4 regions of the Pelotomaculum isophthalicicum JI genome follow, and region 1 is predicted to be linked to each of the others. Evidence: riboswitches for the same ligand, from Rfam matches in the RefSeq annotation. Region 1 holds a riboswitch; each other region holds the start of a gene.
The links. Region 1 has a riboswitch for cyclic di-GMP ahead of L7E55_RS06445 (TetR/AcrR family transcriptional regulator). Riboswitches for the same ligand answer to the same signal wherever they lie in the genome.

Region 1 (3,946 bases):
AATAACCTTCCACCGGCTTTGCGTAGTATATAATCCTTGGATAAAACCTGGAGGAAGGACATTCCCAATGGTTTGATGGTTTCGGTCATCATTTGGCCATGGCCGAAGGATAAATATATACGGTTTTTCCCATCGTTCACATCCGGTACGGGGTATAATGTGGTAATGGGGCGGCTCTGAACGATAAAGAATGCATCTTCAGAGGAAAGGGGATACACCTCTCTTTGAGGCCAGTCTCTGGGGTCGGAGGAATGTCCCCAACTGATGCACCATTCGATGTCCTGCGGGCAGCCGAAATACGCCTCGATCTTTCTGCCCATGCGCTCAAGCTGCAAAATCTGCTCGTCGGTCAGGGTCTGCCTATTCTGCTGCTGGGGCTCGATCTCCCGTTTCTCCGTGCCTCCTTTTTCCAAGGCATAGATGGCCAGCTTTTTGGTGGATATCTTTTTATCAATAATCCTACCTTCCCGCACTTTATAAATATCAGCATTGACCAGGCCGGAGACCAGTGCCTCACCAAGCCCGAAGCTGGCGTCTATGGACAGCACTTTCCGGTTGGACGTGACGGGATCGGCTGTAAACATAATCCCCGCAGCCTGTGGAAAAACCATCCTCTGTACAACCACAGACAGATAGACCTTGCTGTGGTCGAAACCATTTTGGATACGGTAGGTTACGGCACGGTCAGTAAACAGCGACGCCCAGCACTTGCTGACATGCTTAAGAATGGCATCTTTTCCTATAATGTTCAAATACGTATCCTGCTGTCCTGCGAAGGAAGCTGTCGGAAGATCCTCCGCCGTAGCGCTGGAACGCACGGCATAGGCATTTTTCTCACCAAGCTTTGAAAGATGGCGAGCGATCTCTTCATCTATGTCCTTTGGAATGGATATCCCTTCAATGACCATGCGAACTTTCTTGCTGATTTCACTGATGCTTTCCCTGTCGTCCACTTTTAGAAGGGACAATTGATCAAGTAATGAATTGAATTCCTCGTTATTCCCAGTGATTCTTTTATACGCTTCGGTGGTAACACAAAACCCCTCCGGTACCCGGATCCCCTCAATCCTGGCTAGTTCCCCAAGGTTAACGCCTTTGCCCCCGACCACCATGAGCTTATGCTTATCGATTTCCTGAAAACCAAGCACATATGAACTCATACAGGCTCTCCTTTCTATTATTTGATGGCCGAACCCATTAGGCAATCGGATTCTATCAATCCTTAAACATAGAAATTCCTTCCTTGATTATTTTGATAGCATCGTTGAGTTTCTTTAAATACCTATTCTCGTCCAACCCGCTCCGGAAATACTCATTCAAACCGAATGTGAAAATCATATTCATAACCAGTTCGGAATCAATTTCCGGCTTGATGAGGCCACGCTCTTTATCACGCTCAATCATTTTCATATACTTTTCGGCGGATGCTACACGGAGCTTTGTAATGAATTCGCTGTTATCTATCTCCATCAGCATGCCTATCTTGGTATATTCCGGTTTTACTCTGCCCAGCTCAAGGGATTCTTTGGATTTTTGAATAATGGTTTCAAAAACGTCCGCATCCGGATCCAAGGCTTCTGTGTAGGGGACGTTCTTCCGCTTATCCTTTCCAATTTCTTCGAGCATATAAAGGTAGATGTCCTCTTTGTCATTAAAATACTGATAAAAGCTTCCCCAAGGTATTTTGGCGGCCTTCACAATCTGGTTAAGGGATGCTTCGCTGAAACGCCGGGTAGAAAATTCCTGTACGGCAGCGTCAAATATTCTCTTTTTCTTCTCGTCACTCAAATTATAAAAAGTGTCTTTGGGCACACTAACACCTCCTGTAAAACATAATAATATAAATTACTCGATATGAGAAGTATCTCATGCGAGAAATATCTCACTTTATTTTGTGGAAATTTTTTAAAAAATATATAATATAGAAGTTCTAATAATTCTTCACTTTTGGATTCCATATCAGAACATAGCATATGCACAAAAAACCTGCCGCTTAAAAAAGGGCAGGTCATGCACATAGTATATGCGGCAGCCAGGCTATCATAGTGTTTAAAAGCACCTTAGACCCTACAGCTTTTCGTCCCTGTCTTTGACAGGTTTGCTGCAGGTATTTTTATTTATGAATTTCAAAATGCACGGGTTTTGAATGGCCCTTAATGAACAATCCTTAGCGTACAATTTTATTTTTTTGGTACGGTCCCCCCCTTAAGAAGGCTAAATAAAGGCGAATACCGATATAGTTAGTGTTTTTCTAGTTACGATAGACAGCGAGGAAGATATTTATGTAGAACAGCTGAGCAGTGGCACCACCTTGAGCTGAAATACGTTAAAACGCCCGGCAGTTAAACTGCCGGGCGTTTCAGCGTCAGGTATCCGGATCTTCAAAAAATCCTATAAATCGTAATAAAGCATGAACTCGTACGGATGCGGTCTAAGCCTGATGGCGTCAAATTCCCTAGTTAGTTTGTATTCAATCCAGGCATCCAGCACATCTTTATCAAAGACTCCGCCTTCCAGCAGGAATTCGTGGTCATTCTGCAACGCTTTCAATGCCGCGTCGAGCGAACCCGGGACTGAACGGATATCCTTGGCCTCTTCGGGCGGAAGCTCAAAAATGTCTTTATCCATCGGTTGGCCCGGATCGATTTTATTCTTAATCCCGTCAAGACCCGCCATCAACAAGGCGGCAAAAGCCAGGTATGGATTGCAGGAGGGGTCGGGCGGGCGGAACTCAACCCGTTTGGTTTTGGGGTTGTTGGAGTACATGGGGATACGTACCGCCGCACTCCTGTTCCTCATGGAGTAAACCAGGTTCACCGGCGCTTCGTAGCCCGGCACCAGCCGCTTGTAAGAGTTGGTGGTCGGATTGGTAATACCGGTGAGCGCGTGGGCGTGCTTCAACAAGCCGCCGATAAAGTATAGCGCGGTTTGGCTTAACTTGGCGTATCCTTTTTCGTCAAAGAACAGGGGAATTCCGTCTTTCCACAGGCTCATGTGGACGTGCATGCCGGTACCGTTGTCCTGGAATAGCGGTTTCGGCATAAAGGTCGCGGTTTTACCATGCTTTCTGGCGACATTCTTCACAATGTATTTAAACATCATCAGATCGTCGGCCATTTTGACAAGCTTATTATATTTTATATCGATTTCGGCCTGGCCCGCGGTAGCCACTTCGTGGTGCTGGCACTCGATATTTAGCCCGGCTTCCAGCATGGTCATAACCATATCGTTACGCATGTCCTGCTGGGAATCAGTGGGGGGAACCGGGAAATATCCTTCTTTATAGCGCGGCTTATAACCAAGGTTGGGATTTTCCTCACGTCCCGAGTTCCATATGCCTTCCACGGAATCAATAAAGTAGTAGCCTGAATGCTGGTTCTGGTCAAACCTGATCGAGTCAAAAACAAAGAACTCCGCTTCAGGTCCCCAGTAGCTTTCGTCAGCAATCCCGCTGGCTCTTAAGTACGCTTCAGCTTTTTTGGCAATGTTGCGGGGGTCGCGGTTGTATTTCTCGCCGGTCACCGGGTCAATAATATCACAAATAATGCTGAGGGTGGGTACTTTGCTGAATGGATCCATAACAGCCGTTGTCGGGTCGGGAATCAGGTTCATATCACTTTGATCAATAGCCCTGAAACCGCGTATGCTGGAACCGTCAAAGCCAAAACCTTCAGCAAAAGCATTCTCGTCAAATTCGGAAACAGGAACCGAAAAATGCTGCCAAAGACCAGGCAGGTCGATGAACTTCACATCAACCATTTTTACATCTTTATCCTTGATATAAGCAAGGACGTCCTGGGGTGTTTTCATTAAATATACCTCCTGTTAGATATAAAATAAACTTAATAAAACTCTTCAGAAAAGAAAAAACCTCCTTTCCAACGCGGGCATAAAAAACAAAAACCTCATACCGGCCGCCTGTTAAAGGGCCGGTATGAGGCGTCAT
Region 2 (3,946 bases), on a different contig from region 1:
TACAACCCTGCGAAAATAAAAATAGTAATAAGTTTGAATCCAATAATTCTCAATGGGTTTGTCGCGTAATTTCCTACAAAATCAAGGATAAACCATCTAAAGGGGAATGCTATGCATCTCCTTATTTGAATGAACTGTTTATTCTTCTGGTGCAGTAAATCTTCACCTCTAAGTTCTGACATGCTCTCACATCTTTTAAACTCAACATAAGCAAAATCTTCATTTTTATAATGACCGATATTGCGAAAATTTTCTTTCAGCATTCTAAATTGATTGGCTTTATCCTGATAGTTGGTTGTTTTTCCTTGGGCATAAATCATTTTTTTGACATTATTAGTTGTCCAATCGATATCAATCCGACCTAAATTTTTTGTATTTAGAACAGTAAGGCATTCTATATTAACTATTCTTCTACTTGATGAAATTAGATCAAATGATTTTTCAATAATACAGTTTTCAACAATCAACGTCTTACATTTTTTTAGGCTCATATCCACATGTCCTGTAAATAAACAATCTTCAAAAATAAGCTCATTTATGGTACTTTCAAAAAAATTTAGCAGTTTTCCTTTAAATTCAGCTAACTTGAATAAAATATGACCATCTATTAAATTCATATTATTCATGTTGAATTTTCCGCAACCAAATGTTACGGAAATTAGCATTCCGAAAGGATACTTCTCCATCACCAAAATTAACTCCACTAAAATCTACACCCTCTGCGCCGAAGACCGAAAAATCAAATTCAATATCACCTTTGCCGAAAAGTGCGGCGCTAAAATTCAGGTACGAATTATTTAAATTACTGCCCCTAAAAAGTACTTTACCGTCGCCAAATTGCGTACCAAAGAAATTGACGTTTTTACTATAAAAACATGAGGAAGTAAAATCTTTTTCTCCTGTTCCAAAAGTAATATTGTTAAAATGCACCGTGTCTGACATGAATATCGTTTTTTGAAAGTCAACTTTCCCATTTCCAAAAAAACAAGATGCCAGACTAAAACCATCCATGCCATACTTAGTATCGCTAAAATCAGAATTCCCGTCAAAAAAACACTTCTCCGCATAGAAACTACGCAAGGTATTATCCTCATCCCATTCAAAAAAATCATGGTAATCATTGATCGAAAAATTCGAAAGATACAATTCTTTAAGCTGGAAATTTGGATACATATTTTTTAAGGCTATGATCTCATCTTTACTTAAATATCCAAACGTCCTCGTTTCTGTCTGTACGCTTTCATCATTAAACGCTATGATCTTTATATGTGAATTATTTGGGTTTTCTCTAATTTTTTTTATCAGTTCCAGACCACCTATTATTGGCATTATTAAATCGATAATAGCCAAGTGGGGCCTTATCCTTTGCAATTGCTCCAGTGCATCTTCTCCATCTTTTGCCATGAACACCATATAGTCCTCTTCTAACTCTTTCAACAAGATGTTTCTGATTACAGCACTGTCATCGACTACTAGAATTTTGGTTAGGGGGGAATGAACACCTTTACCTGATTGACCCGCCAGAACAACTTTGTTTCTGCCAGTTTCTTTAGCCAGGTAAAGGGCAGCATCAGCGGCTTTAATTATTTCCTGTTCAGTTTTACCGTCTTTGTCAAACTCTCCTATTCCAGAGCTAAAGGTTATCTGGATGTTTTTATTTTGATAGGGTTCGATTATGGGCATTTTTTCCCATGCGGAACGCAATCGTTCCAATATTTTATAGGCGGTTAACGCATCAGTATCCGGAAGAAGGGCAACGAATTCCTCGCCGCCGTATCTCCCAATCGTATCGGTTCTTCGAAACTTGCTGTATAGAAAGGAGGCAAACTGCTGCAGGACGAAATCGCCAACCTGATGACCGTGTTCGTCGTTAACTTTCTTAAAGAAATCAAGGTCGCATATGGCAACGCAAAAGCTTTTTTTATGGCGGGAAAAGCGTTCAACTTCTTCAGTAAGTCTTTCCATAAAGTAACCACGGGAAAAAGTTCCGGTAAGCGGATCGCGGACTGCCAGGCCGTGCAGTTCCTCCATGCGGCTGATCTTAGCTTCGATGCGGGCAACTAAATCTTCCGTGTTGAATGGCTTTATTATGTAATCGTCAGCCCCTAATTTAATACCCTCAACTATTTCCATGGGACTGGATTTGCTGGTAAGAAAAAAGATTGGCGTCCACTTATAGCGATGATCTGTTCGCAGTTCTTTAAAAAGCTCCAGGCCATTTGTTCCGGGCATTACGATGTCAAGAATAATTAAATCCGGCCTGTAGTGTTCAAGAATTTTTTTGGCTTCAGAAGCATCACCAGCATCAACAATTCCTAAATTCTTTTTTGATAACTCTTGTTTTATAAATTGTCTTATGGCGGTATCATCGTCTACGATAAGCACTTCCTTGCGCGGCACCTCTGGGAGTTTTTGCTCTTGCTCATCGGGCGATATTATGTCTTCGACTGTTTTTAGAAGGTTTGCCCTCTCTTCGATGATGTCTACAGTATCTTCACACTCCTTTAAAAGGTTTATGTCTGCCGCCTGCCCAGTTTCAAGATTGGTGGCAATTCTGTCTTCCAGGCTTTTCGCGGCTTCGATTATTTCCCCAAAGCCGACAGCAGCGCCGGTGCCATAAACAGTGTGGAAGAATATATGTAGGATGTTCTGGCATGTTTTATTATGTGGCTCTTCTTTTAAGGTACTTATGGCCTGACGTATTTTGGTAATCCTGGTTAACGTTTCCTCGATAAAAATCTGCAGGGGATTATCCATATACTGTCCCTCCGTATACTCATCTGATTGCTTCTAAGTGAATAAATCATATAAAAAACCGACCTTTATTATCTGATAAAAGGTCGGTTGCATCACTTACTCAATCAACTCAAGATGCCCAAATGATAGAGTTGATTTCATTGTCCCTTGCTTTTTTAGTTTAGAAATACCCGCCTTTTCCAATACTTGCCATAAGGTCAGAATGAAATACGTGGCGCGATGGCCTGATACGTTTGCTTGCGTTCCCCCATAAATTTATTTACAAGCTCTTCCGTCATTCGTTCAATCGTTGATAACCCAACTTGTCGCTACGGCGCAATTCCTGCGCCATTTTCCGGCGACCATAAGCAACGAGTGAGGTGGTTTATGATGTTGCTGAAAAAGAGTCCGAAGGTTCAATATCTATCTGTAATTATTTAACTATAATATTGAAATATCTATTTTACAGATGAGTATGTATCAATAACTACTTGAAGCATATCCGCAGAAGTTATAATTCCTACTATTTTTCCTTCATCTAAAACCGGCAGGCTGCTTATTTTTTTGTCCAACATCAGTTTAGCCGCTGAAACAATATCATCTTCGGGATTTACTATAAAAACATATTTATAGCTCATTGCCCAACTAACAGGCGTTTCGGGATAACCACCCGGACGACAAAGGACTTTTTCAATATCGTGTTCTACAACAATACCCACCAGAGTGCCTTTATTGTCAAGTACCGGTAGTCTCCTACAGTCTTTCGTCCGCATTAAGTTCAAGGCTTCTTTGATTGAAACATCAGCATTTACAGTAACCACATTCCGTACCATCTTGTCCTTGACTTTCATCTTTCCACCTCACCTGTCATAGTGATCTACGGATCGTCTTATCTTTATATGAGCATATTTCGACAAATAAAAGGACTTTCCTTCCAAAGATTACGACTAAATTGCCATCTGGAACACGGCGGTTCAACCCCCTATTAATGGAGCCTATATACGGATCAATTCCTTGATTGATAAGCGTACCAACGGTTTCAAGCTAAGAAAAGAAAGCATGCAAAAGACAACGGAAGTTATGCGGAGCAAAAATCTTAGCATCTGTGGAGGCCGCAACCAGTAAAAAGTACCATCCATTTCGATTGTTGGGCGATTTTGAAAATGTCAAGAGTTTTTTGCGTATTTTCTGATTTTCTTTGGTACTAATT
Region 3 (3,946 bases), on a different contig from region 1:
TTCCACCTTACTGTTTTTCCGGCTGGCTGCAAGGGGGATTTCCCGACCTTGAATTGTCGAATTCCATTGCCAGCATGGTACCGCCCGCATCTGTGTGCAGGTACAGTCGATCTGCGTAATGGGTAATCAGGGTAAAGCCGCAGCCCAGGGAATTCTTGGTGGAATAGTGCTGCATCAGGGTTGCCTTGGGTAAGTCGGCAAGTTTGATGCCCGGCCCATCGTCTTTTACCACCAGCCGAAGTCTTCCATCCAATTGAACGGCGAACCATTCGCCTGATACGGCATGCTTCAGGACATTAGTAAGCGCTTCCGAAAAACAGAGGAGGACATGGTAATGCCTGGAAGATGGGATGGCGGATAACACTTTCTTTAACGACAACCGGGCTAAAGCTATGTCCTTTGGCTCCTTGAGATAGGAATGCAGCAGTATCCGTTCTTTTACAATAAAATTTTTCGCTTCCTCCCGGCTGACCAGGTTGAAACGTCCGCCGGTTACCGCCGCCATGGCTTCCCGGTATGCCTGTATTTGCTGGCGGTGGATTTTTCTTTCCTTCTCGATAATGTCGGTTATATCGAAAGCCAGCAGGCCGCCGCTTTGATAATCAAAAGGAATGCCGTGCAGATCCAACACTCGCCCGCCCTCGGCGCTGATGATAACCTCTCTCCGATGGTTACCCAATCTGACCACCTCATGCATCAAGGATCGTACTTCTTCCATAGGCAAGTCCATGTCTGTCTGTCCGGAAAGATGTCGAAACCTGCCGCGCTCATATTTCAGCACCCGGCCTAAACGCATGGCATTGATTAGTTCCGACTTTTCCACTTCCGCCATTAAACGTTGACGCACCAATTCCTTAAGATGGTCGGGCATCTGTTGGCTGATTTCTTCAATGAATTGTCCGGTGGTGCTGGTAAGCAGGCGGTAGACTTCTCCGCCCAGGCGTGATGAGGTCTCTCCCGCACGTTGAACAACAAAAATATCGAAAGGGTGAGTATCACCTTTACCCCTTATTACCACCGGCCTTACTTCCAGCATCAGTTGATCAAGCAACCGGATGGTATACTGGCCCTGCAGGGGTGCTTTTGTCCTCAATCCCAGCTCGATCGGGTTCAGAACCAAAATTTCGGCTGGATATTTCAAGCCGTCCGGCGCTTCCAGCGTCACGGGTATCGGCTGGTGCAACTCATGGCGCATCTCCCCTCCGCCAATGAAGTCCGGGCACTTCTGACACGGGCGATCAGGATATTGTTGGCTACAAATTTGACATTTCTGCACTTTTTACTCCACCACCACAACCAAAACAAACTTACAGCAGCTACAATGAGTTAAACATGGAGAAATCGAAAACTTTATATAAAACCACATAAGGGTAAAAGCAAATCGCCTGATACGTGATTATCAACCAGCACAGGAAATGCATCGAATTTTATAGACAGGGGAGCTTCCCATATAAACGATCTCTTTTAAGCTACACTTTTATTCCAGGTAAGACCCGGCAAAATACTTCCACGACGGACGGATCGAAATGACTTCCGGAGCAACGCATTAGTTCAGCAATAGCTGCCTCCCGCTCCAGCTTCGGGCGGTAAATCCGATCTGCAACCATCGCATCGAATGCGTCCACCACGGCTAAAATACGTGCTCCCAGGGGGATGGCTTCACCTTGCAAACCAGCAGGATAACCCTTCCCGTCGTACCGTTCATGGTGATAAAGCACCATCAGGCTGATATCTTGCGAACCCGGGATCGTCTTGATTATCTCGCAGCCAATAACCGGATGCTTTTTTATTTCAACCCATTCGGCAGGGCTTAACTTTCCCGGCTTTGACAGATATGAGTCCTTTATTCCGACCTTGCCAATGTCGTGGAACAAGCCGGCCAAGTATAGGTATTCTTGCATTTTTAAAGTCATGCCCATTTCCCCGGAGATAATTTTGGCGAGTAGCGCGACCTTTCGTGAGTGAGCCGCACAACTTGCGTCGCGTGCTTCGATTACCTTGAGTAAGGTTTCGGCAACACGAATAAACGTCAACTTCAAATTTGAAGACACCTCGGGACAATATTTTTAATGGAGGAAAATTTGTGGCGTGGCTACAGTAATAAGTGGAGGTGCGCGGTATCCAGCGCGCTTAAAGTGGTTGGCATAAAGAGAGGATATAAGCAGAGTATTGCATATACGCATAATTATGGTAAATTTTGAAATATCACCCCCCCCCCCCCCAGAACATATGTTCTTATAGATTTGCATAGTGCTATTTTATACATGATTGAAACAATGTTGTTCCGGGGGGTAATTCCGAACCAAGCCATTTTTCTGGAATATGTCTGGCAACTAAGATCCATGACTTTTCACCCGTAATTTCAAAATACTATAAAATTACTCATTCATAGCCTTAATCAAAACCAAAATTCCGTTAATTTAGCACCAAGACGACATTGCTATAGTACTAACGCACTATATAAAAACGAAAAACTACCTTGCCGTGAAAGGTAGTGTCTCAATTAAAAAATATTCACGGCAACCCGGCTGTCATAGCTTTCGCTTTAGACCCGTGGCTTTGCGTCCCCATCTTTCGACTGGGTTTACCTTTTTCTTTTAACACATTGTATCTTTCGACGGTCCCAGTGTCAATAGGACCTAAGTCTTAATAATAGGACCATTATCCTGGCTGTACATTCAGGAAGAGGCTGACTACGGCAGATGTCTCGGCGCGGGTTGCACTGCCATCCGGCTTGAGTACAATATGTTGTTGCCACGAGCACACCCATCAAATTTCAGATGATCAGGCGGTTGTGCCCTGCTTAGAAAGGAAGGATGTTAATTTGGATGCAATACGTACATGTTGTGCCGGCTTGGATGCACACCAAGCCAATGTCGTTGCCTGTGTTTTGAAAGGGCCATTGGATCGTAAGCCTGAAAAGCAAATTCGTGAGTTTTCAACTGTTTTAACAGGCCAGTAGTTATGCACTTACAGTAAATAAGTACCATTTTTAAAATCGCCCAATAATCGAAATGGATGGTATTTTTTTGCCATCATTGTCGATACGGGTGATACAAAAATGAATCTGAATAAAGAAGGCGCCGAAGAAGCCCTCTCCCACCGTGAAATGGTCGGGTACTTATTCAACGCCAGCCATCGGATTTGCTGTTACGAGCAACAAATCCAAGTCTATTTTGACACAACTGGCGATCGGTTTTCAAGGTTCATCGAAAAATTTTGGCCTTCACAACCATTTTTGTTGTTATGGAATTGGTGCTGTTTTCCTGTAACTGCATAACTTATGTTATTTAAATAATTAATCGGAGTCAGACCGGTCTCTCTTTTAAAAATTCTCGCATAATATGACGGGGACATGTTGGCTATCCCCGCCAACCGCTCAACGGATATCTTTCGCCATAGATTAGAATGCATATAATCAATAGTTTTGTCTATTTCAAATCGGTATTTTATCCGGTCTCTTTTACAATTAATATTAAATATGCTTCTAATGATTAAATGGCACAACTCAACGCTGAGCGCCTTTACGATAATTTCAGAACCAGGCATCTTATTATCAATTTCAATCATGAATTCCTTAAGTCTTGATAATAAAGCAGGCAAACATTCATATACAGCTCCGCGAAAAACAATATTTTGAGTGACTGGGTATGCCAGCAACTGCTCTTGAAAAAACTCTTTTTCAATAAGAATTGCCACATATCCCGGGTGTTGACCGGAATGCACCTCATGGTGAGGGATGCCCGGTGACAGCGCTAAAATTTTCCCCTGCGGGGACTGAATTGTATCTTCACCTATCTTTAGAGCAGTCCTGTCATTAAAAGCAATTGTGAACATGTAAGAAGGATGTGTATGCCGGGGCGAAACCGCGTAATAACAAGGCCCGGTTACCGGCATAAACACACCGACATTCTCACCGGCAAAACAATCCACATGAATTAGCTGT
Region 4 (3,946 bases), on a different contig from region 1:
GTGCCACTACGCCAATGTTTAACATTGGCTTGTCGTCATCCCAGGTGGACATTTAATCCCCCCATATAAATATAATTTATAAGTTTATTATATATATACTAACGGAGTTTGTAAATAATTTAATGTTTTATTATTGAAATAGCATGGAGGGTATTTTACTATTATGAGGAATATGGTTTTTAAGTTATATAGCTGTAATCAATATGGTTTGATACAAATATTGGTACTTTTTATTTAAAATAATTTATAAATTTATACTAAGATATTTGGATATAATTATTGATTATTTGTGCGGGTAGGAACTATAATGTTTAGGAGTTTGGAATCAGCAGTCTATGATGAAAAAGAGAATGATTCGGCTCACAGGTAGTTGTACCGGTGAAATTCTTTGCAAATAATTATGGGTAAATATTGAGGTAACTTAAATCGGTCCATTTAGATTTACTTAAAATTGGTATGGTAATATCGTTGACAATGATGAGGTTGTGTTGTATATATGATTGTGAAACATTGACCATAACATGGTTTAATGTATACTCAATGTAATAACTATTTTAAACTTTACTATCAGGAGGATGTAAATAATGCAGCAAAATAATGATGAAGTTGAAAAAAACGGCGGATGCGGTCATGGCGGATGTGGTCATGAAGGCAAAAGCGGCATTCAGAAATTGCCTGTAAACGAATTAAGCCATATTGAGAATGTTATTGCTGTAATGAGTGGAAAAGGTGGTGTGGGAAAATCTTCAGTGACATCTCTACTTGCCTGTGAGGCTAAAAAAAAGGGCTATTCGGTAGGAGTGCTGGACGCGGACATCACCGGTCCAAGCCTGCCGAAGATGTTTGGCGTTAAGGGTATGGCGAAAAGCACCGGCTTCGCGCTGTTACCTTTAGATACCGATAAAGGTATAAAAGTCATGTCACTAAACTTATTGACCCACAATGAAGATGACCCGGTTATTTGGCGAGGGCCGGTAATTGCCGGTACGGTCAAGCAGTTTTGGACTGATGTCGCCTGGGGTGACCTTGATTACCTTTTTGTCGATTTGCCGCCTGGCACTGGTGATGTGCCTTTGACTGTAATGCAATCCCTGCCTCTCAACGGGCTTATCGTTGTATCTTCACCACAAGACCTTGCCGTAATGATTGTGAGCAAGGCAATTAAGATGGCCCAATACATGAATATTCCCATTCTTGGTCTGGTTGAAAATATGAGTCGTGCCGTTTGCCCTCATTGCGGCGAAGAATTTGAGCTGTTTGGCCCTAGCCGGGGCAAAGAAATATCTGAAAAATTCGAGGTTCCGTTTATCGGTGGTTTGCCTATTGACCCGCACCTTTCAAATCTTTGCGATCAAGGCAAGATTGAAGAATATAACAGTAATCTTTTTAAAAATCTAATCCCTGAAAAGGTAGTTCAATAGAACGTATTAATCTATGGGAGGGTATGGAAAGAATAGGTTAACCATAAGTAAATTTTACTGCAAAATATATATAAGGTTAATTTTGATGGCAAATGCAGCCGGGCTTATTAATGAGGCCCGGTATTTGCCGCTTATTCAAGTTGAGTCGGTGTTAAAGATTCGTTAATAGGTCTTTGGACCCATTAAAAAATAGGAACTATTTCCTATTGAAATTGAGTATTATGTCAAATATAGTCATATGACAGTATCTTATATTGGTTTGATAAAATATTTATTTAGCTTATCGCAAAAATATGTAAACTTCATATTTGGCATAGTTTCCGAAAGGATTCTGCGCAAAGCCACGGGTCTAAGGTAAGTGTACTATGATAGCCGGGTTGCCACGATAACAAAATTTCGTTAGTGCTATAAAAACCCGAGTTTGCAAACGGGTTTTTTGATTGTTATGGGAATGTACTGCCGCATGAGAAATGCTTATTATGGAGGGACTCATGGTTCGTTTTCCGACGCGGGGGGAAAAACAATATAAGTTTGTGTTTTGTGCCTTTCTCTTAGTTTTAGGTGTTTTTGCCTTTGGTCTAAAACCGGCAATTGCGGTTGAGACTTCAATACAGCAAATGGGAGAGCCCGCTGTCCAAGCGGTAAAAACCGACTTTAGAGACTTGGATAACGACAAACAGCTGCTTCCCTCTGTCCATTACCTTGCCGCAAAAGGCATTATCAACGGATTCCCTGACGGCACCTTCCGGCCGGCGGACAGCCTCACCCGCGCTGAGGCTGCAAAAATCTTAGTCTTAACGAAAGGACTGCCAGAGCAGTCTGGCGGACAACCTGTTTTCAGTGACGTGCCGACCGGCCACTGGGCTTTTGGGACAATTCAAGCGGCGGAAAAAGCCGGCTTGCTTTATGGTTATGAGGACGGAACATCTAAACCTGAAGAACCCGTCACTCGCGCAGAGGCAATCGCTTTGCTACTCAGAATTTCCGGGGGAACCCTTACTTATAAGAACGTTGATATTGCCGATAATGTTACCGGCCTAACGCCTGGGACAAGTTACAGCTTCACCATAGAGGCACGCGACGCGGCAGGCAATTTGAGCAGCGATGGGCCGGCTATAGAAGTTACAACGACTTCGCTGCCGGATACCCAAGCGCCTGTATGGGCAATCGGGGGCGCGCTCTTGCCTTCGAATATCACGGAGAACGGGTTGACCCTGAACTGGTTCGGTGCGACAGACAATGCGCTGGTTACCGGCTATGAGTTGTATAAAGACGGTGTCCAATTTGACAGCGTGTCAGGGAGCACGTACAGCTACACAGTTGCAGGTCTGGCGCCGGACACCTCTTACGAGTTCAGCGTCAAAGCGCTTGACGGGGCAGGCAACCGGAGCAGCGAGTTGACAACAACAGTAACGACGGCGAAAACGTCGGACAACCAGGCGCCAACATGGGCCGACGGCGTGATAACGTCATCGAATATCACCTCTAACAGCGTAACCCTGACCTGGTCCGGGGCGGCGGACAATGTTGCTGTAACCGGTTACGAATTGTAGTTATTACTATAAACAGTGTAACTCTGAGTTGGTCGGGAGCGACGGACAACGTATCGGTGACCGGCTACAGATTGTATAAGAACGGGGTAAAGATTGCCGACATACCGGCGGGCACATATAGTTATACCGTTTCCGGCTTGACAAAAAACGCATCGTATACATTCAGTATTGAAGCGGGTGACGCAGCTGGTAACTGGAGCAATAGCGGGCCAACTGCAAGAGTAAAAACAAAAAAGACACCCTAGATCTAACAGGGCGGGCAAAACAAATTCTCTAGCATGTCGAACGACATGCAACAATAGGCAATGAAGCACACGAAGATATTGAGAGTAGCAATTGACTCCAATATCTTTTTTTGCCTTTATCTTACTCCGGAGGAGCTTATGTCAATTATTGATTCGGAAATGATCATAAGTAGGATTTTCGACCGTCGTTGGAGAAGTTGATCAGTTATCTCGACTAAAAAATTTCATGTGAGGAGGTTGCAAAAATGTCTGATAAAATATGCCCGTTGCGCAATACAATATGTGGTACTAAAACAAGAAGGTGAGTTAACAGATGAAAGTACTGTATTTTGATTGTTTCTCGGGGATAAGCGGTGACATGACTCTTGGGGCGCTGATTGATCTCGGCATTGATGTTAAGCTTTTTAAAGATGAGTTGCAAAAATTAAACCTTACCGGTTATGAAATAACAATTCAGAAAAAGGTAAAGCACGGTATCGCCGGAACTGATGTAGAGATCAATACTTATGACGACCATGCCCATAAAGCGCGCAATCTGCGGGATATTGAAATGCTGATCGAGTCAAGCGGGCTGAGCGAGAATGTTAAGTGTTTCAGCGGGAAAGTTTTTCTGGAAATTGCCAGGGCTGAGGCAAAAGTACATAATATGAGTATTGATGAAGTTCATTTCCATGAAGTAGGCGCCGTCGATTCCATTGTGGACATTGTCGGCGCGTCGATATGTCTT

Region 2: another riboswitch for cyclic di-GMP. It lies ahead of L7E55_RS07085 (diguanylate cyclase); the one in region 1 lies ahead of L7E55_RS06445 (TetR/AcrR family transcriptional regulator).
Region 3: another riboswitch for cyclic di-GMP. It lies ahead of L7E55_RS09030 (HD-GYP domain-containing protein); the one in region 1 lies ahead of L7E55_RS06445 (TetR/AcrR family transcriptional regulator).
Region 4: another riboswitch for cyclic di-GMP. It lies ahead of L7E55_RS04740 (S-layer homology domain-containing protein); the one in region 1 lies ahead of L7E55_RS06445 (TetR/AcrR family transcriptional regulator).

What each region holds. Positions count from the first base shown of each region.
Region 1 covers NZ_JAKOAV010000008.1:102,306-106,251, forward strand. Annotated here, with positions in the region: partial or broken gene L7E55_RS06440 (phosphoenolpyruvate synthase) at 1-1,160, opposite strand, end outside; gene L7E55_RS06445 (TetR/AcrR family transcriptional regulator) at 1,216-1,812, opposite strand; cyclic di-GMP riboswitch class I at 2,025-2,112, opposite strand; gene glnA (type I glutamate--ammonia ligase) at 2,392-3,810, opposite strand.
Region 2 covers NZ_JAKOAV010000010.1:28,164-32,109, reverse strand. Annotated here, with positions in the region: gene L7E55_RS07090 (potassium channel family protein) at 1-686, opposite strand, end outside; gene L7E55_RS07085 (diguanylate cyclase) at 619-2,757, opposite strand; cyclic di-GMP riboswitch class II at 2,830-2,913, opposite strand; gene L7E55_RS07080 (CBS domain-containing protein) at 3,195-3,587, opposite strand.
Region 3 covers NZ_JAKOAV010000014.1:79,088-83,033, reverse strand. Annotated here, with positions in the region: gene L7E55_RS09035 (ATP-binding protein) at 8-1,276, opposite strand; gene L7E55_RS09030 (HD-GYP domain-containing protein) at 1,470-2,039, opposite strand; cyclic di-GMP riboswitch class I at 2,516-2,599, opposite strand; gene L7E55_RS09020 (helix-turn-helix domain-containing protein) at 3,172-3,946, opposite strand, start outside.
Region 4 covers NZ_JAKOAV010000006.1:28,235-32,180, reverse strand. Annotated here, with positions in the region: gene L7E55_RS04750 (MerR family transcriptional regulator) at 1-52, opposite strand, end outside; gene L7E55_RS04745 (Mrp/NBP35 family ATP-binding protein) at 585-1,421, shown strand; cyclic di-GMP riboswitch class I at 1,722-1,806, shown strand; gene L7E55_RS04740 (S-layer homology domain-containing protein) at 1,913-2,974, shown strand; gene L7E55_RS04735 (fibronectin type III domain-containing protein) at 2,926-3,219, shown strand; gene larC (nickel pincer cofactor biosynthesis protein LarC) at 3,533-3,946, shown strand, end outside.